Regions from separate parts of the Nocardia glycosmidis genome, predicted to be linked through region 1. Evidence: riboswitches for the same ligand, from Rfam matches in the RefSeq annotation. Region 1 holds a riboswitch; each other region holds the start of a gene.
The links. Region 1 has a riboswitch for S-adenosylmethionine ahead of ACT86A_RS21535 (amino acid ABC transporter permease). Riboswitches for the same ligand answer to the same signal wherever they lie in the genome.
Positions count from the first base shown of each region.

Region 2: another riboswitch for S-adenosylmethionine. It lies ahead of ACT86A_RS04065 (rhodanese-like domain-containing protein); the one in region 1 lies ahead of ACT86A_RS21535 (amino acid ABC transporter permease).
Region 3: another riboswitch for S-adenosylmethionine. It lies ahead of ACT86A_RS19915 (aminotransferase class V-fold PLP-dependent enzyme); the one in region 1 lies ahead of ACT86A_RS21535 (amino acid ABC transporter permease).

Region 1 is NZ_JBQWRH010000018.1:27,544-33,866, reverse strand. It holds gene ACT86A_RS21550 (GNAT family N-acetyltransferase) at 1-131, opposite strand, end outside; gene ACT86A_RS21545 (ABC transporter substrate-binding protein) at 136-1,095, opposite strand; gene ACT86A_RS21540 (amino acid ABC transporter ATP-binding protein) at 1,110-1,877, opposite strand; gene ACT86A_RS21535 (amino acid ABC transporter permease) at 1,874-2,875, opposite strand; SAM riboswitch class I at 2,975-3,068, opposite strand; gene ACT86A_RS21530 (hypothetical protein) at 3,438-4,145, shown strand; gene ACT86A_RS21525 (LppM family (lipo)protein) at 4,505-5,236, opposite strand; gene ACT86A_RS21520 (phytoene desaturase family protein) at 5,349-6,323, opposite strand, start outside.
Region 2 is NZ_JBQWRH010000002.1:341,062-347,384, forward strand. It holds gene ACT86A_RS04045 (DUF456 domain-containing protein) at 1-408, shown strand, start outside; gene ACT86A_RS04050 (amidohydrolase family protein) at 452-1,327, opposite strand; gene ACT86A_RS04055 (FAD-dependent oxidoreductase) at 1,439-2,902, opposite strand; gene ACT86A_RS04060 (Rv0361 family membrane protein) at 3,278-3,727, shown strand; SAM riboswitch class IV at 3,791-3,908, shown strand; gene ACT86A_RS04065 (rhodanese-like domain-containing protein) at 3,923-4,342, shown strand; gene ACT86A_RS04070 (O-succinylhomoserine sulfhydrylase) at 4,339-5,553, shown strand; gene ACT86A_RS04075 (CaiB/BaiF CoA transferase family protein) at 5,774-6,323, shown strand, end outside.
Region 3 is NZ_JBQWRH010000015.1:168,366-174,688, reverse strand. It holds gene ACT86A_RS19920 (Pls/PosA family non-ribosomal peptide synthetase) at 1-2,777, opposite strand, end outside; SAM riboswitch class IV at 3,435-3,548, shown strand; gene ACT86A_RS19915 (aminotransferase class V-fold PLP-dependent enzyme) at 3,595-4,914, shown strand; gene ACT86A_RS19910 (YbaK/EbsC family protein) at 4,967-5,443, opposite strand; gene ACT86A_RS19905 (2-oxo-4-hydroxy-4-carboxy-5-ureidoimidazoline decarboxylase) at 5,498-5,818, opposite strand; gene ACT86A_RS19900 (crotonase/enoyl-CoA hydratase family protein) at 6,011-6,323, shown strand, end outside.

The sequences.
Region 1 (6,323 bases):
ACCTCGCCGGGTGTGCGGCCGTAACGGCTGCTGTATTCGAGTGCGAGTTCGGCGAGCAGAGGCGCGGCCAGCGGGTCGTCCTGGAGCACCCGGTGCACGCGCAGTGGCGCGGTCGAAAGCTGCTGTGTCACGGGCTCACCGCTTCTTCGGCAGGCCGGGCGGGTTGATCCGAGACTCAGTGACCGTCTCGCTCTGCAGGCCCCACCGGTCGATCACCTGCTGGTAACTGCCGTGCTCGATGGCGTAGGCCAACGCGTGCTGCACGGCCGGGATCAGCCCGTTGTTCTTTTTGGTGAGCACCGCGATCTCGCCTTGCAGCGTCTCGCCCGCGCCGGAGAAGGTGCCCACGATCCTGGTCTGTTTCGCGGTGGCCGCGTGGTAGATCGCGGTCGGATTGGGGCCGAGGAAGCCGTCCAGCCGCTGCGAGGCCAGTGCCAGGTAGTAGTCGCTGAACTGCTGGTAGTAGGTGATGTCGATCGGAGGCAACCCCTCGGCCCGGTTCTGCTCGTTCCACGTAACCAGCAGCTGCTCCTGGTTGGTGCCGCTGCCGACGCCGATCCGCTTGCCCGCCAGGCTGGTGCGGTCCTTGTACTCCAGCTTGCTCTGGATCGGCACCTCCAGCGCGACGTTGTCCTTGCGGTAGGTCGCGAAGTCGTACTTCTCTTTGCGCTCCTCGGTGACGGTGACGTTGGAGATGAAGGCGTCCACTTCGCCCGAGTCCACCCGCACGAAGTTCTGCGAGAAGTCCGCCACCTGCACGTCGAGTCGCAGGCCGAGAATGTCGGCGACCAGCGAGGCGAAGTCGATTTCGGAGCCGACCACGGTCTTGTCGTCGGTGGCGTAGAACCGCAGCGGCGGCGCGGTCCCAGCGGACCCGGTGACGATCAGGGTGCCGCGGTCACGGATCGCCTGCGGCACCTCCGCGGCGATGGCGTCGACCTTCGCGGCCCGGACGCGACCGGACTGGGCGGGGGAAAGGTCGAAGGTAATCGACCCGACGGGCTGCGCGGCGGAATCCGCCTCGGGTTCGGTGCAGCCGGTGCTCAGCAGCACGACCGCGGTCGCGGCGGCGGTGACCAGGGCGGAAAGCTTCATCGGATACCTGTTCATCAGCGGACTCGGGAAAGGAAGGCGCGGGTGCGCGGGTGTTCGGGGTGGTCGAGGACGGCCGCCGGCGGACCCTGCTCGACGATGACCCCCTCGTCGAGGAACACCACGGTGTCGGCGACTTCGCGAGCGAAACCGATTTCGTGGGTGACGATCACCAGGGCGGTGCCGCCGTGCGCGAGGTCGCGGATCACGTCGAGGACTTCGCCGACCAGCTCGGGGTCCAATGCGGAGGTCGGCTCGTCGAACAGGATCACGCGGGGCCGCAGCGCCAGTGCGCGGGCGATCGCCACGCGTTGCTGCTGGCCGCCGGACAACCTGCGCGGATACGCTCCGGCGAGCTGCCCGATGCCGACGCGTTCGAGCAGTTCCTTTGCCTCGCGCTCGATTTCGGCGCGGTCGCGGTGCTGCGCGGAAAGCGGTGCGAGCGTGATGTTGTCGAGCACTGTCAGGTGCGGGAACAGATTGAACTGCTGGAAGACGAAGCCGATCCGGGAGCGCTGCTTGCGCACTTCCCGGTCCGGCAGCGCGTGCAACCGGTTACGGCGCAGGCGGTAGCCGATCAGCTCGCCGTCGATGTGCACAGTTCCCGCGTCCAGTGATTCCAGGCGGTTCACCACGCGCAGCAGGGTCGACTTGCCGGAGCCGGATGGACCGATCACCGTGACCACTTCGCCGGAGCGAACGGTCAGATCGATGCCGCGCAACACCTGGTGCGGCCCGTAGGATTTCCGGACGCCGCGAACCTCGACGGCGAGCGTGCCGGTCATCGTGTCGCTCCGCGTGGTGCGGTGGAACCGATCTCGGCGACTTCCTGCAGCTTCTGCCACGCGCGCTGCAGCGGCGAAGGCGGCGGATTGCGGTGCGCGCCTTTGGCGTAGTGACGCTCGATGTAATACTGCGCCACCGAGAGCACGGTGGTGAGCACGAAGTACCACACCGTCGCGACCATCAGCAGCGGCACAACCCGCCCATTGCGCCCATAGATCACCTGGACCTGGTAGAACAGCTCGGCGATCGCCATCACCGACACGATCGAGGTGCCCTTGAACAGGCTGATCACCTCGTTGGTCGCGTTCGGCAGGATCGAGCGCATCGCCTGCGGGAAAACGACGGTGCGGAACTGCCGCAGTCGCGGAATCCCCAGTGCGGCGGCGGCCTCCAGCTGTCCCGCGTCGACCGAGATGAATCCGGCGCGGATGATTTCGGCGGAATATGCCGCCTGATGCAGGGCCAATCCGATCACGGCGGCGGTGAAGCCGCTGATCACGCCGTTCACCTCGAAGGTGAACAGCGCCGGGCCGAACGGGATGCCGATCGACAGCGTCCGGTACAGATAGGCGATGTTGAACCAGAACAGCAGCTGCACGATCAGCGGGATGGCCCGGAACGCCCAGATGTAGGCCCAGGAGATCACCCGCAATACCGGATTGTTCGATAGCCGGGCGACCGCCAGCGCGGTGCCGAGGAGGAATCCCAGCGCGGTACCCCACACGGTCAGCTCCAACGTCACTTGCAATGCCGACAGCACCGATTTCGCCGTGATGTACTGCGCGAACGTCGGCCAATCCCAGCCGGGGTTGGTGGCCAGACCGTGCACGAACTGGGCGAGCAGAACCAGCGCGACAGCGCTGACCACCCACCGCCACGGGTGCCGGCTCTTGGCTACCTCAGGCGTCTCACCTGCTCGAGCGGGATGCGGCTCGGATGTGCCGGCCGGGGCCGGATCGCCGAGCGAGGAGGTTTCGGGTGCGGCGGACGTGGTCATGCCCGCACCTCGCGGGCGCTCGGTTCCGGCCTGAGCGTGAACGCGGCTGCGTCCATGGCACGCTCACGCCATGCCAGGTCCTCGATAATCACTTCGGTTCCTCCATCGGTCCCGGCGGAAGCACCCGCACCCGGTGACCGGGGGGTTGCTGCGACGTCGACGAGCCAGGTCTCTCGGTCGCTCTGGATGGTTGGTGCCGACCCCCCGCCGGCCGATGTCGGGGTCGAGCCGAATCATGATGCCGAGCAACTGGACTCTGGAACAAGAGAAGTAATCAGCGTGAGCGTAGATCTTGTCGGGCCTGGATTCGTCGGATAATTCTGGTAGCCAGGCGTGCGCTGCCGAATGAGAGCGGTGCGGTCCCCGGTCGCATCATCGCCGGCGTGCCGGGGGGAGCCGAAGCGGCGGCCGGACGCGGCGTACAGCTTGTCGGTGGCGGCCGACCGGTGCCGTAGATCCCGGCAAACTGGACTGCTGTGGAATTGCTGTTGGCAATCTCGGCTGTTGCGTGCGTTTGCCGGAGTACTGTGCCCCTCGATCGTTCCGCCGATGAGGAGGTTTCGTGATCACGTTGCGTAGTCTGACTTTGTTGTCCGCCGTCGTGACCGGCTCGGTCGCTCTCGCGCTCGCGGGACCAGGGGCCGCCGGCGCGGCCCCGGACGACCCGGCCCCCGCGTTCTCCGACCGCGCCACGCAGACCGCGGCGCCCGGTGACCCGTGGAGCATCTACAACTCCGCGCTCGACGCGCTGCGCGGCCTCGGCATCGAGCCGTTCGCGTATCCGGCCGCGGCGGCGTTGTGCCTCGACAACACGACCCTCGGGCTCGCGCCCGCCGTGGCCGGGACCATTCCGGGCCCGTGGCCGAAGAACACCGTGCAGATCCCCGGGCTCGACCTCAACGCCGTCAAAACGGGGCAGGCCATGTTCACATTCGTGCCGTACGGGCTTGGGCCGGACGGCTCGAACACCGCGGGTATGCAGGTCGCCTGGCTCAATCTGAGTAACGGACGCAGCGGCACCGCCGCCATGGGGCCGCTGTCGGAGGTGGCCCGCGCGATGATCCCCGCCGCAGTCCCGCCGGAGTTGCGACCCAAAGCGGAGCAGGCCATCCGGGAGTTCCTCTTCGCGACGCTTCCGATGGGTGGCGTCCGCGCGGTCCCGGTCGATACCGGCCGCGGCACGGTTCTCGCCGCGGTGTTCGGCACGGTCCAGAACGGCGCCAAGTCGTGCCACTTCTTGCCGACAGTCGGAATCACCACCGTGCCATGAGCTCCGGGCGTCGGCTGCCGTCGTAGCCGTGACGACGGTCCGCCGCGGCCAGGTGTCGACCGCGCTATTGCAGCGGGGGACCCTGCCATCGCACCGTGCCCCGGTCGGGCAGTTCGGGGGAGCCCGACGGGGGCACGGTGGCTGCGCAGCGAGGTGGACTCCGCCCGTGCTGATGTGGCCTTCCGGCCCGGGATTCGGTGGTGGGTCAGGCGATCACACCGATGCGGTCGACCCGCAACGGAGGAGAGGTACCTGATCTACCCACGGCCGATGTGCCAGGGCGGCAAGGACATCCGGGTACCCGAAGCGAGCCGCCGCGTTGTGTCGAGCGGTCGAGAATGCCGCTCAGTAATTCTGCGTTACCGAACGCCCCGGCGGCCCAGGGAAAACCCGGCTTTCGGCGCGCCGGGCGCGGCGGGATTGCGGTCCAGGTACGCCAGTGCGGCGGCGATCGCGGCCACCGCGAGCGTGATGCCGCCGACGATGCCCGCCCAACCCGCGAACGAGCGGGTGTTCGGGTCGGCGTAGCTGACTTCGGCCCGCAGTGTGGAGACGTCGCCGGGCGGCAGTTTCCAGGAGACGACGTTGTCGCCCTCGCGGCTGCCATTGGTCTTCGCGACGCGGGCCGGGAACGCGATGGTGAACTGCACGTCCGAGCCGTGCGGCGGCACGGATTTGAGATCGACTCGGCCGTTGAGGCTGACCAGGTCGCCGGTGCGCTGGAACTGCAGCTGGAACATGCCCTGGGTCTGCTCGGACAGCTGCCCCAGCTGTTGCACCTCGCCGAACGACAAGTCTTCGAAGAACACCTGGCTGCCGGTGTACCCATCTTGGGCGTACGGCTCCACCCGCACCTTCGCGGCGAGCGTGTCGGGCGCCTTCAGCTGCGGGCCCTTGTCCTCGGGACCCGTGGGCACCACGGCGGCGACGATCCGTCCGGATACCCGGTCGTTGGACGACAAGCCCATCGACACCTGCACGCGCAGGCAGCTGGCGAGCACCGGGACCAGCAACGCCGCCAGCAGGACAGCCGCCGCTACCCGCACGACCCGGCGGGGGCGGTTGCGCGGGCGATCCGGGGCAACGGGCATCGTGGTGACGGGACTCGGCTGCACGGTGACATCGTGCCAGGCCGGTCGGCCGGAATGAAAGGCGCCGGTCGCGACGCGCGTCGGTGTGCCGCATCGAGCGAGTCACCGCGGGTCAGGGGCGTCGCCCGAACCGCCGCGCACCTCTAGGCCGGCGAAGGTCGCGCAGCGCGAGTTGTGCGGCCGTGCGACCGCTGGCGCCGGACACGCCGCCACCGGGATGGGTGGACGCGCCGGTCAGATACAGTCCCGGCGCACCGGGTACCCGCTGCCGGGACAGTTCCGGTAGTGGGCGCAGGAGCATCATCTGGTCCAGCGACATCTCCACGTGCATGACGTTGCCGCCGACGAGCCCGAGCTCGCGCTCCAGGTCCACCGGGGTCTGCACGTGCGTGTGCTGTACCGAGCCGGCGAAACCGGGTGCGTACGAATCGACCTCGGTGATGATCCGCTCGCCCTCCCGCTGTGCGAGGGCGGCCCAGTCGCCACCGTCCGCGAGCCGGTACGGGTGCCACTGCGCCCACAGCGACAGCTGGTGCTCGCCCGGCGGCGCGATGGTCGGATCCAGCGCGCTGAAGCTCATCACCAGCACCACAGGCCGCGGTGGCAGATCCCCGGCCAGCGCCGCGCCGTGCGCCCGGCGCAGCTGCGCTCGATCGGAGACCAGGAACTGCAGGCCGCGGGCGGATACGTCGCTCGGACTGCCCGGATAGCGCGGCAGTGCGGTGGCGGCGACCCGCACCACCATCCCGGTGCCGGGACCGACCCGGATGCGCCGTCGCCAGTCGTCCAGTCGTGCGGCATCGAATCCGCCGGCGCGCAGCAGATCCAGCGTGGTGAGCACGTGCGAGCCGGCGATCACGATGTCGGCGCGCAGTTCTCGGCCCGACTCGGTGCGCACCCGCCACCGGTCGCCGACGCGATGCAGGGCGGTCACACCGTCGCCCGCGCGCACCACCCCGCCGTCGGATCGCAGCCGCGCCACCAGGGCCTCGGTCAGCGCGCCGCTGCCGCCCACCGCGCGGCCCGGCGGCAGCGCATGCAGCAGCGCCGCGAAGCCGACCATCGGCGCGGTGCCCGGCTCCGACAT
Region 2 (6,323 bases), on a different contig from region 1:
CCGGGTGTCATCCTGATATTCGGAGCGATCGCCGTCTGGGCGGTGCTGACCGGCGGTGCGACCGCGTGGGCGGTTTTCGCGATCAGCACATTGCTGCTGGTGCTGTCCGGAGTCGTCAAATACACCTGGCCGGGGCGGAAGATGAAGGACGCGGGGGTATCGAATCGCGCGGTCTTCGTGGGCGCGGTTCTCGGCATCGTCGGATTCTTCGTGATCCCGGTGGTGGGCTTGTTCGTCGGTTTCGTTGTCGGTGTGTATCTTTCGGAACTCGAGCGGCTGCGCGGCAACCAACAGGCGTGGCGGGCAACGGTTCACGCGCTGAAAGGCGTCGGCTTGTCCATCCTCATCGAGCTCTTCGGCGCGCTGCTGGCCACCGGTGTCTGGGTCGTCGGCGCGATCGCTGCCTGAGCGAGCGAATCATCGAACACAGCGCGCATGCCGCAGCCGAGTGTCAGCGGTCGATGGCGGGGAACGGGATCGTGTCGCCGGCTCGCGCGCCGGGCAATTCATCGCGGCGCAGCCGTAGTGTCGGAGGTTGCGGGCGATACAGCGGAAGCGTGGGCGCCGGGTCGGCGGTGACGGCCCGCTTGCGAGCGGGGAGCCGGTAGAACGCGCGCGCGTTGTCTTCGAGCACCGCGTACATGTCGGTGCCGACGACGTCGCAGAGCAGGTCGACATCCGCGTCCTCGAACGGGCGTCCCGCTCGGGTGCCGGGCAGATCGGTGCCGAACATGAGCGCTTCGGGGTTCACCGCGTGGATGCGGCGCAGCGCGTCCGCGACGTTCATCGCGACCCGGCCGAAACCCGTTGCCTTGACCCGCGCCCCGCGGTCGACGAGATCGAGCAGGTACGGCAGCCCCTCCTCGGACATCCCGAGATGATCGACCGAGAGCGCGGGCAGCTTCAAGATGACCGGTTGCAGCGACGCGAGCATCGTGCCGTCGATATAGACCTCGACGTGCCAGCCGGCCAATTCGTGCGCGCGCAGCGCTTGCAGCGTCATGCCGGTGATGTCGGTGGCCGCGCGTTTGAGGTTGAACCGCAGCGCGCGCACGCCGATACGGTCCAGTTCGATGATTTCCTCGTCGGTGGCGTCCAAGTCGAGACGGGTGACACCGACCCAGCCCTCGCCGAGCTCGGCGAGGGCGGCCTTCAGGTAGCTCTGATCGGTGCCCTGGAAGGACCCGCTGACCACGGCGCCGCCACAGATGTCGAACCGCGACATCCGTCGGCGATAGTCGGCGATGGTGAACGGGTCGGGCAGGTGGCCCTCGTTTTCGGCCAGCGGGAACCGCGGGTCGAAGATGTGCAGGTGGGCATCGAACACGTGTACAGAATGCCTCAGTGTCGGATTTTCCGCTGCCGCGTCAGTGCCGGATTTACCGCTGCCGCAACGAGGGGTGCTGCCGCGGCAGCGGAATCGGGCGCGGCGGAGTGATCAGACCTTGTGCGGTTCGCTGGCGCGCAGCATGTCCTCGCGCTCGACCACCTTGACGCGCTCGCGCCCTTCGGGTTCGCCGAGGGAGCGCTCGTGCGCGTCGAGGCGGTACCAACCGGCCCAGGTGGTGAACGGTATGCCCTTGCCTTCGAGGAACTCGGTGACGGCCGCCGGGTCGGGCCGCTCGGCCGGGGTGAAGCCGGCGGCGTCGTCGAGCAGGCAGGCAATGGTCTCGTTGGCGTCGCCCTTGGTGTGGCCGATCAGGCCGACCGGGCCACGCTTGATCCAGCCTGTCACGTAGGTGGCCGGCATGTAGCGCTCGGCGCCGTCGGCGTTCTCGTCGGCGATCACGCGACCGGCCTCGTTCGGCACGGTGCCCGCCTGGTCGTCGAAGGGCAGGCTGCTGATGTTCTGCGACAGGTAGCCGACGGCGCGGTACACCGCCTGCACATCCCAGTCGTTGAACACGCCGGTGCCCTTGACGTTGCCGGTGCCGTCGAGCTGGGTGCGCTCGGTGCGCAGGCCGACGACCTTGCCGTCCGCACCGAGCACCTCGGCGGGGGACTCGAAGAAGTGCAGGAACAGCTTGTGCGGCCGGTTGCCGACGTCGCGAATCGCCCACTGCTCGAGGGTGTTGGCGACCATGTCGACCTGCTTGGAATGCCGGCGCGCGGCTTCGGAGCCTTCGTCGTAATCGATGTCCTCGGGGGCGACGATGACCTCGATGGTCGGCGAGTGGTCGAGTTCGCGCAGCTCCAGCGGGGTGAACTTGGCCTGGGCGGGACCGCGGCGTCCGAAGACGTGGACCTCGACGGCCTTGTTCGCCTTGAGCCCGTTGTACACGTTCGGCGGGATCTCGGTGGGCAGCAGTTCGTCGCCGGTCTTGGCCAGCACGCGGGCCACGTCCAGGGCAACGTTGCCCACACCGAGCACCGCGACCTTCTCCGCGTCCAGCGGCCAGCTGCGCGGCACGTCGGGATGGCCGTCGTACCAGGACACGAAGTCGGCGGCGCCGAAGGAACCGTCGAGGTCGATGCCGGGGACGGGCAGGGCGCGGTCGGCGTTGGCGCCGGTGGAGAAGATCACCGCGTCGTAGAAGGCACGCAGGTCATCGAGGGTGATGTCGGTGCCGTAGTCGATATTGCCGAGCAGGCGGACCTGAGGCTTGTCGAGCACCTTGTGCAGGGCGGTGATGATGCCCTTGATCCGCGGGTGGTCGGGGGCGACGCCATAGCGGATCAGCCCGAACGGCGCGGGCATGCGCTCGAACAGGTCGATACTCACCTCGGCGTCGGACTTCATCAGCGCGTCGGCGGCGTAGATCCCCGCCGGTCCGGCGCCCACGATCGCAATGCGGAGCGGGCGGGTCGGCGCGGTGTGCGCGTCAGGCCCGGAGGAGGAAGCCTGCGTCGCCACCGAGGGCTCGCGAACACCGCCATCCGATACTGCACTCTGTTCGGTCATTTCTTACGCGCACCCTCATGGTCGAAACAATTAATGACGTCTGGCTTAGCTTAGGCTAAGTTGACACACCGGCTAGGTCGCCCCGGTCCGGTGCGGACGCCGGCGTTGCCGGCTCGTGGCTGCACGGTGCTCCGTTCGCCGCGGCGACGAGCTGCCGATTCGCTATCACAGCAGGCTGCCGTCCCGCGATTCTATCGGGACCCTCGATCGCGCCTCGAGCCGGTGCGTGAACCCCGTGGATGCCATAGAACCTCACAATCGGCGCATACCCGCTCTCGTTCGGTCTGAAGCGGCTGTTGGGGTCCCGGCGGCGACTCCCCCCTTTCCGGTGGGGCCGAGCGCCCGATAACCCCGCCGACCAGGGATCATCGAGCCATGACCGAGCAGCGGCCGACCGCGGACGACGACGACATCATCCAGGTCGATCAGACCGACCAGCCTTCCGCGATCCCGTTCATCGCGGCCGCGGTGATCGCGGCGATCGTGCTCGGCGCGATCGTGCTCGGCGGAGTCCTGTCGCCTGCTGAGAAAAATGTCACAGATTCCGACCGCATCGCCGCGGCCGTCCGCAACTTCGTCGAGGGCGCCAATGGCACCGAGACGGTGCCGGCGCCCGGTACCGGATGCCAGGGCTTCGACGCCGCCCGTTCGCCGCTGGCCGGGCAGTCCGGCGCCGGAAAGTCAGTCGAGATCAGGAAAATCGATCCCCCGATCGTCGACGGCGACAAAGGCAAGGCCACCGTGACCACGGTGACAGACGGCACGGAGACGACCAAGACGTGGAACCTCACCAGATCCGGCGCCAAGTGGTTGGTCTGCACCTGAGCGTTCGCGCAGTGTGAGCCACCGTTTGACACGGTGACCCGGCTCGGTGCAATCTCAGTCGAAGGTCATGAGAACCAGTGTCAAGCCCCGGCATTACTGGTCGGCAACCCTCCTCCGCGGTGGGGTGCTCCGGGTGACGACCGGGCCGTGCTCGAAGACGCGGGCGCGGCAAGTGCGGATTCGCAGGAGGAGCAGATGAGCAATTACGCCGGTGACATCACCCCCCAGCAGGCATGGGAACTGTTGCGCGACAATCCCGAAACCGTTCTCGTCGACGTGCGGACGGAAGCCGAATGGCGGTTTGTCGGCGTCCCCGACACGAGTTCGATCGATCGGCCTACCGTGCTGATCGAGTGGGTCGACTCCGCCGGCGCGCGCAACGAGGCCTTCGTCGAGCAACTGCGGCAGGCACTCGACAACCACGATCCCGCCACGCCGGTGGTGTTCCTCTGTCGCTCCGGCCAGCGTTCGGTCGGCGCGGCGATCGCCGCCACCGCGGCCGGCTACCACACCTCCTACAACGTGCTCGACGGCTTCGAGGGTCCGCTCGATGGGTTCGGGCATCGCGGCGGCGCCGGCTGGCGCGCCCTCGGACTGCCCTGGCGGCAGTCGTGATCACCGGCGGCGCGTTCGACAAGCCCCTGCCCGAGGGTGTCGGTCCCGCGACGCTCGGTGTGCGGGGCGGACTGCGGCGCTCCGGCTTCGAGGAAACCTCCGAGGCGTTGTACCTGAGCTCCGGCTTCGTCTACGAGAGCGCGGAAGCCGCCGAGGCCGCGTTCACCGGCGAGGCGGAGCATTTCGTCTACTCCCGCTACGGCAATCCGACGGTCGCCATGTTCGAGGAGCGGATCCGGCTGATCGACGGCGCCGAAGCGTGCTTCGCCACCGCGAGCGGCATGTCGGCGGTGTTCACCGCGCTGGGCGCATTGCTCGGCGCGGGTGACCGGCTGGTCGCCGCGCGCAGCCTATTCGGTTCCTGCTTCGTGGTGTGCAACGAGATCCTGCCGCGCTGGGGCGTGGAGACCGTCTTCGTCGACGGCGAGGATCTCGACCAGTGGGAGCAGGCGCTGTCGGTGCCGACCAATGCGGTGTTCTTCGAGACGCCCGCCAATCCGATGCAGACCCTGGTCGATGTCCGTAGGGTGAGCGAACTGGCCCATGCCGCGGGCGCGAAAGTGGTGCTGGACAACGTCTTCGCCACACCGTTGCTGCAAAGCGGCTTCGAACTCGGCGCCGACGTGGTGGTCTACTCCGGCACCAAGCACATCGACGGGCAGGGCCGGGTACTCGGCGGAGCGATTCTCGGCGCGCAGGACTACATCGACGGGCCGGTGAAAACGCTGATGCGCCATACCGGTCCGGCGCTGAGCCCGTTCAACGCGTGGACCCTGCTGAAGGGTCTGGAAACCATGCCGCTGCGGGTGCGCCATTCGGTCGACTCCGCACTGCGGGTTGCCCGCTTCCTGGAGGACAACAAGGCGGTCAGCTGGGTGAAATACCCTTTCCTGGAGTCGCATCCGCAGCACGCGCTGGCCACCGGTCAGATGAGCGGGGGCGGCACCGTGGTCACCTTCGAGCTGGACGCCCCCGAGAACGAGGCGAAGAAGCGCGCTTTCGAGGTGCTGAACCGATTGCGCGTCATCGACATCTCCAACAACCTCGGCGACGCCAAGACCTTGATCACCCACCCGGCCACCACCACCCACCGCGCCATGGGCGCCGAAGGCCGCGCCACCATCGGCCTGTCCGACGGCGTCCTGCGCGTCTCGGTGGGCCTCGAAGACGTCGAAGACCTCCTGGACGACCTCGACCGAGCCCTCTCCTGAGCGACCCGGCACCGGTCCCCGGAGAACGGCACGCGGCCGATATCCGGGGCCGGTTGCTGCCGCCCATCGCCGACCCGGCGTGCGAGTGTGACCCGGCTCGCCCTTCCGGCGTTATTGTCCTACTGTCAATTCACCCGTTCGGCGACGGCCGGGACGACGCACCAGCTGTCGGTGCGCTGAATCAACGACAAGCTGGATCAACGACCATGTGAGGTAGGGCGTGAGTACTCCATCCATCCCTGAGCGGGGCCCCCTCGCGGGCATCAAGATCGTCGAATTGGCCGGTCTCGGCCCCGGTCCGCACGCGGCGCTGCTGCTCGCCGATCTGGGCGCCGAGGTGGTGCGGGTGCAGCGCCCCGGGCAGTTGTCCGGCGAGCACGACCGGGCGCAGCTGCGCGGCCGGACCATCGTCGAGGCGGATCTCAAGGACCCGGCGGACGTGGCGAAGGTGCTCCGGCTGATCGACAAAGCGGACGTACTGATCGAGGGTTTCCGCCCCGGTGTCACCGAGCGGATGGGTCTCGGCCCGGACCACGCGCTCGCCCGCAACCCGCGCCTGGTCTACGGCCGGATGACCGGCTGGGGTCAGCAGGGCCCGCTGGCCGACCGCGCCGGGCACGACATCAACTACATCTCCATCACCGGCGTGCTGCACGCCATCGGCCGCAAAGGCGAACGGCCGGTACCGCCGCTGAACATGGTGGGCGATTTCGGCGGCGGTTCGATGTTCCTGATCTTCGGCATCCTGGCCGCGCTGGTCGAGCGGCAGA
Region 3 (6,323 bases), on a different contig from region 1:
ACCGGGTGGTAGCCCGCGGTCAGGCCGATGCTCAGCAACCGAACCGCGACGATGGTCGCCGCGGCGTAGATACCGAGGCTCAGCAGGGTCGCGACGGGAAGAATGGCGAAGGCCCGGACGACGGCCGCGGCGAGCGTGCGGGTATCGCGAACGAACCAAGCGAGGAACGCGCCGCCCGCGCCGAGGCCGAGGATCGGCATGGCGGCCAAGGCCATCGACGTGACACCGAAGACGCCGACCCAGCGCCGGGCCCGGTCGGGCGTGTGCGGCGGCCAGCGATGCTGCGCCTTGCCGACCTTCACCGCGGGTGAACCCGCCCACTCCTGTTCGGCCTTCACCTTGCCCGACACCGCGGAACCCGGCGCCACCTCGGCGTTCTTACCGATCTTCGTGCCGGGCAGCAGGATCGAGCGCGAGCCGACCACGGCGCCGGGGCCGATGGTGATCGGGCCCAGATGCACCACATCGCCGTCGATCCAGTAACCGGACAGGTCGACCTCCGGCTCGACGCTGCACCCGTCGCCGAGCTCGAGCATGCCGGTCACCGGCGGCAGCGAATGCAGGTCGACGCCCTTGCCGATCTTCGCGCCGAGCACCCGCGCGAACGGCACCATCCACGGCGCGCCGGACAGGTTCTCGGCGCCGCTGGCCTCGGACAGGCGAACGGCCGCCCACAAGCGCAGATGCACCGCGCCGCCGCGCGGATAACTACCCGGCCGGACACCGCGCAGCAACAGCCGTGCGCCCGCCACGCAGATCGCCATCCGGCCGGGTGGGGAGATGAACAGTACGAACGCGGCCAGCGTCCACCACCAGGACAGCTGCGGCAGCCACGGCAGCGAGCCGGACCAGGCGGCGATATTGCCGACGATCGCCAGCCAGGTGAGCCACTGCAGGCCGGTGAGCGTGGTCAACGGGATGGTGGCGAGCACCTGCGCCGCTTGCGCCGCCAAGGGCGTCGGGCGCACCACGCGTTCGGTGACGGCGACCGCGGGTGTGGTCTGCTCCAGCAGCTCGACCAGAGCGCCGAGGCGCGGATGGTCGTAGAGATCGGCGACGGCGATCTGCGGATAACGTTCGCGCAGCGCGGCGACCAGCTGTGCCGCGGCGAGCGAGCCGCCGCCCAGATCGAAGAAGTCGGCATCGAGATCGCCGACCTCCGCGCCGAGAATCGAATCCCACAATCCGGCAACCCATTGCGCTGTGCCGGTCAGGTCGTTGTCGTCGTCCTCGCCTGAGCCCGGTAGCGGCCACGGCAGGGCGTCGCGATCCACCTTGCCGGAGGTACGGGTCGGTAGCTCGGGGACCACCGCGAGCCGGGGGACCAGCGGGGCCGGAAGTTGTTCGGCGAGGATGGCTCGTGCGGCCTTGACGTCGAAGTCCGGTCCGGGCGCGGTGAGGTAGCCGATCAGTAGCTTGTTGCCCGCCTTTGTGCTTCGGATCGCGGCGGCGGCGCCGGTGACACCGGGGAGATGCTGGAGTGCGTTGTCGATCTCGCCGAGCTCGATGCGGCGGCCGCCGAGTTTGATCTGATCATCGGCGCGGCCGAGGAAGACCAGCCCCGCGCTCTCGTTGCGAACCAGGTCGCCGCTACGGTAGGCGCGGTCCCAGCCGACCGAGGGCAGCGGTGCGTACTTCTCCGCGTCCTTGGCGGGGTCGAGATAGCGTGCCAGGCCGACGCCGCCGATCACCAATTCGCCGGACTCGCCCTCGGCCACGGGATTTCCCGCTTGATCCACCACGACCAGATCCCAGCCGTTGAGGGGAAGCCCGATCCGGATCGGCCACTGGCCGTTCAGCTGTGCGGCACAGGCGACGACCGTTGCCTCGGTGGGGCCGTAGGTGTTCCATACCTCGCGAATCGAATCATCATCTCCGGCAAGTCGTTCGGCGAGTTCCGGTGCGACGGCCTCACCGCCGAAGATGAGCAGGCGCACCGCCTCCAGCGCTTCGACCGGCCAGGTCGCGGCCAGGGTCGGCACCGTCGAGACGATGCTGATCTCGCGCCGCACCAGCCAGGGGCCCAGGTCGGCGCCGGTGCGCACCAGCTCGCGCGGAGCCGGCACCAGGCAGGCGCCGTTGCGCCAGGCCAGCCACATCTCCTCGCAGGAGGCGTCGAAGGCGACCGAGAGACCGGCGAGCACCCGGTCACCCGGGCCGATCGGGGCGTCGCGCAGGAACAGGTCAGCTTCGGCGTCGACGAACGCGGCGGCGTTGCGGTGGGTGACGGCAACGCCTTTCGGGGTGCCGGTCGAGCCCGAGGTGAAGATGATCCAGGCATCGTCGCCGGGGGTGGGGAGCGTCGACCAGGTTTCCCCACGTTCGTGCTGTTCCGCGGCACGGATACCCGCGGCCGTGGTCTCGATGCCGTCGGCGGTCACCAGCGCGGTGACCTGGGCTTCGCCGAAGACCAGCTGGGCCCGCTCGTCCGGGTCGTCGGCGTCGACCGGCACATAGGCCGCGCCACTGTAGAGGACCGCGAGAATGGTGACGTAGAGTCCGCGGGTCCCGGAAGGCATCCGCACCCCGACCCGGTCACCGGGGCGTACGCCCGCTGTGGCGAGGCGGGCCATGGTCTGCTCGACCTCGACCACCAAGTCCAGGTAGGTCAGCACCACCTGGCCGTCGTCGATGGCCGGGGCGTCGGGATGTGCGAGCGCGGTAGCGGTCAGGATGTCGACCAGCGTCCTGGCCTGCGGCGCATGCTCGCCCCGCAACAACGGACGCTGCGGCGCGTCGACCTCTGTTCGGAGCACGGTGCCCACCGAACCTTCCATCGATCTGCCTCACACTTTCCGTTGTCGCGCCATAGTTGGGTTACCAAAGGGCGGGTTACCAAAGGGCGGGGTTACCAAAGGGCAAATGCCGCGATTGGCCAGTTGTCCACGGTACTGGGTTTGCTTCGGCAGCGCCCAGCGGCGCTGCGCGAACGGGGAATGTCGCTGCGCTCGACAAGGGGTGAACACCATGGATTCGAGATCGGCTGCTTGTTGTTAGCTGGATGAGGGCTGAGCGTCCGGCGACTCGTGCGCTGTGACATCGCGAATCGGGGCGCGACGGGCTGCGAACAGGTAACGCTTGGTTTTGCTTTCCGCAAAAGCGCGGGCCGCTGTGGTTACCTGGGCACCAGGGACGATCGTTCGGGTTACCGGGTGCTGCTGCGTATTTGCTGTATTTGTTCGGTCGTAGCGTCGTCGGAGACGAGATGCCGGGCCTGCTCCGGCCGGCAGCGGTGGCGCGGATGTGTTCAGGGCAACAGCCGCGTGCCGGCTTCGATGGCGAACAGTGCTCGTAAAGCGAGGTCAGGGGTGCCGGCCCGGCTCGTGAGTCTGCGCGCGGACGCACGGACGTCGGGCAGGTCCCGATCGGTATGTGCCGGCCTGGGATTGGTACCCAGTTGACAGCGCTGGGGCGCTTCTGCCAATCTCGGGTCAGGTCATGAGTACCAGCGCTAAGCCCCGGCTTGCTGGTCGGCAACCCTCCTCCGCGGTGGGGTGCTCCGGGTGACGACCCGGCCGCCGCCCAACCGGGCGCGGCAAGCGCGGACTCGACGAATCATTCGATCGCGGTCCTAGAGCCGACGGGATTCACGTGATGACTAGTGTTGTCGATACCACCTGTGCCGCATTCGCCCGGGTCTCGGGCGACGAACTGCTGGTGCCGCTCGTGCAGGGCGGAACCGCGAGCTACGCGAATTTCGACTATGCGGCGAGCGCGCCGGCATTGGCGCAGGTTACCGACCGCGTGCAGCAGTTGCTGCCGTTCTACGCGAGCGTGCACCGCGGCGCGGGTTACGCTTCGCGGATCTCCACGGAGTGCTACGAGGCCGCCCGCGGATCGGTAGGCAAGTTCCTCGACGCCGCACCGGATCACGTGGTGGTGTTCACGCGCAACACCACCGACTCGCTGAACCTGCTCGCGTCCTGCGTGCCCGGCGACACGGTAGTGCTCGATATCGAGCACCACGCCAACTTCCTGCCGTGGACCAGGCGCGGCCGCCGCGTCGTGCAGGCGGCCGACACGGTCGAGGAGACCGTCGGCCGGCTGGTCGCCGAGTTGTGCAGCAAGCCCGCCGCGTTGCTCGCGGTGACCGGCGCGTCGAACGTCACCGGGGAGGTGCTGCCACTGGAGCGGCTGGCCACCATCGCGCACCAGTGCGGCGCCCGGATCTTGGTGGACGCGGCGCAGCTGGCGCCACATCGTCGGATCAGCCTGCGGGACACCGGAATCGACTATCTAGCCTGTTCCGGTCACAAGCTGTACGCGCCCTTCGGCGCGGGTGTGCTGGTGGGCAAGCGGGATTGGCTCGATGCGGCGCAGCCCTATCTGTCCGGCGGCGGGGCGGTTCGGGAGGTGAGCACAACCGAGGCCGAGTGGGCCCCCGCTCCGCAGCGGCACGAGGCCGGGTCGCCGAACGTGCTCGGCGCCGCCGCGCTCGCCGCCGCGTGCGACGCGCTGTGTGCCATCGAGGCCGAAACCCTTGCCGCGCACGAACACCGGCTCGCCGACCGGCTCCGGGACGGCCTTGCCGCGATCTCGGGCGTGCGGCTGCTGCGCATCTGGTCCGACAGTCCCGACTCGGTGGGTATCGTCGCCTTCACGCTGGATGGATTCGTCCCCGGTCAGGTCGCCGCCTATCTCTCCGCCGAACACGGCATCGGCGTGCGCGACGGACGTTTCTGCGCCCACCCGCTGCTGGCTCGCCTCGGCCTGGATGGGGCGCTGCGCGCCAGCATCGGCCTGGGCACCACCTCCGCTGATGTGGACCGCCTGATCGAGGCCGTGGCGACTCTCGTGAGCACCGGCCCCATCTGGGACTACGCCGCCACCAACGGTCTGTGGAACCCCACCCCCGAAACGCGCCCCTTCACCTCCACCGCCCCGGCCGGCGCGGCTCCCTGCCTGATCGGCTGAGACCGCGGTTCGAGCGCTGCCGGATGCTATCGGCGGACCCGGTAACCCGACCTCAATCGACGTCGATCGGAAGGCCCGCGGTGATCCGCAGCAGCTCCGGGAACGTCGTGCGGAAAATGGTATCCGGGTGCCCGCCCGCCGCCCAGACCTCTCGATGTCGCGACAGCGCGTTGTCCACCCAGGTCGGCAGGTTGGTCGGGTGGCCGACCGGTGCGACACCGCCGATCGGCTGGCCGGTGACTTCGAGCACCAGCTCGGCGGCGGCGCGGGTCAGCGTTCCCTCCAGGCGCGCTCCGGTGTTCGCCAGATCGACTTCGTGTGCGCCGGAGACCAGCAGCAGAACCGGTTCGTCGTCGAGGAGGAAGACAAGTGATTTCGTGATCGCGCCCAGGTCCACGCCCAGCACCCTGGCGGCGTCCGCGGCGCTGCGCGTCGGCTCCGGCTGGGCCACGATCAGGCCGTGATGGCCTCGGGCGATGAGGGTATCGGCGACCCGGCAGGCGACCGGTGGCAATGACGACCTGCGCATCCCACCAGAGTAGAGCGATTGCGGGCGGTGCGCCGCGCGAGTCGCGCCACCGGCTCAGTATTCCGGGAACCCCTCGATCGGGCCGAGCATTCCGGAAAGCCGCTCCCGGGTGATTCGGGCGAGCTGGGTCAGATCGTGTGCCGAGACCTGCTCGTGCACAAGTGCTTCGAAGGCGCGGTCGACATCTCGCCGGGAGAGGGCGAGCAGCTCGACATCGGCTCTGGCCAGCAGCGCGTCCTGGTCCGGATAGGGACGAGCGTCGGTCAGCTTCGCCGCCCACGTGACGTTGCAGCAACATTCGTACAGTGCGTGGACCGCGCTGCCGCGCGGCATTTCATTGAACCGGTCGAGGCCGATTCCCTGATGCATCAGCATGATCTGCTCCGAACCCGATGAATGAGGTTTGCTGACTCGACCATGATCCGGCTTTATTCGAGCCGGGAACCAGGTGCGTCCCCGTTAATTTGCACAGGATTTACACGCGGCGAGGTTTGCGTGCTCCGTCCGGTATGCGGGGCTGTCCCGGCCCAGGATGTCGGTCTCGAATCCGCTCGATACGCTGTACAAATGACAGAGTGGCAAGCTTTCGCCGTCGAAACGAAGGACAACGTTGCGCAGGTTGCGTTGACCGGTCCCGGCAAGGGCAATGCGATGGGCCCGGATTTCTGGCGCGAATTACCGGAGATCTTCCAGGCGCTGGACACCGACCCGGAGATCCGCGCGATTGTGCTGACCGGTTCGGGAAAGAACTTCTGCTACGGCCTCGACCTGCTGCCCGCGATGAGCGGCATGTTCGGTGCGTTGCTGGGCGAGCGGGCCTGGGCTGGGCCGCGCACCGAATTCCTGACCGAGCTGCGCAAAATGCAGGCTTCGGTCACCG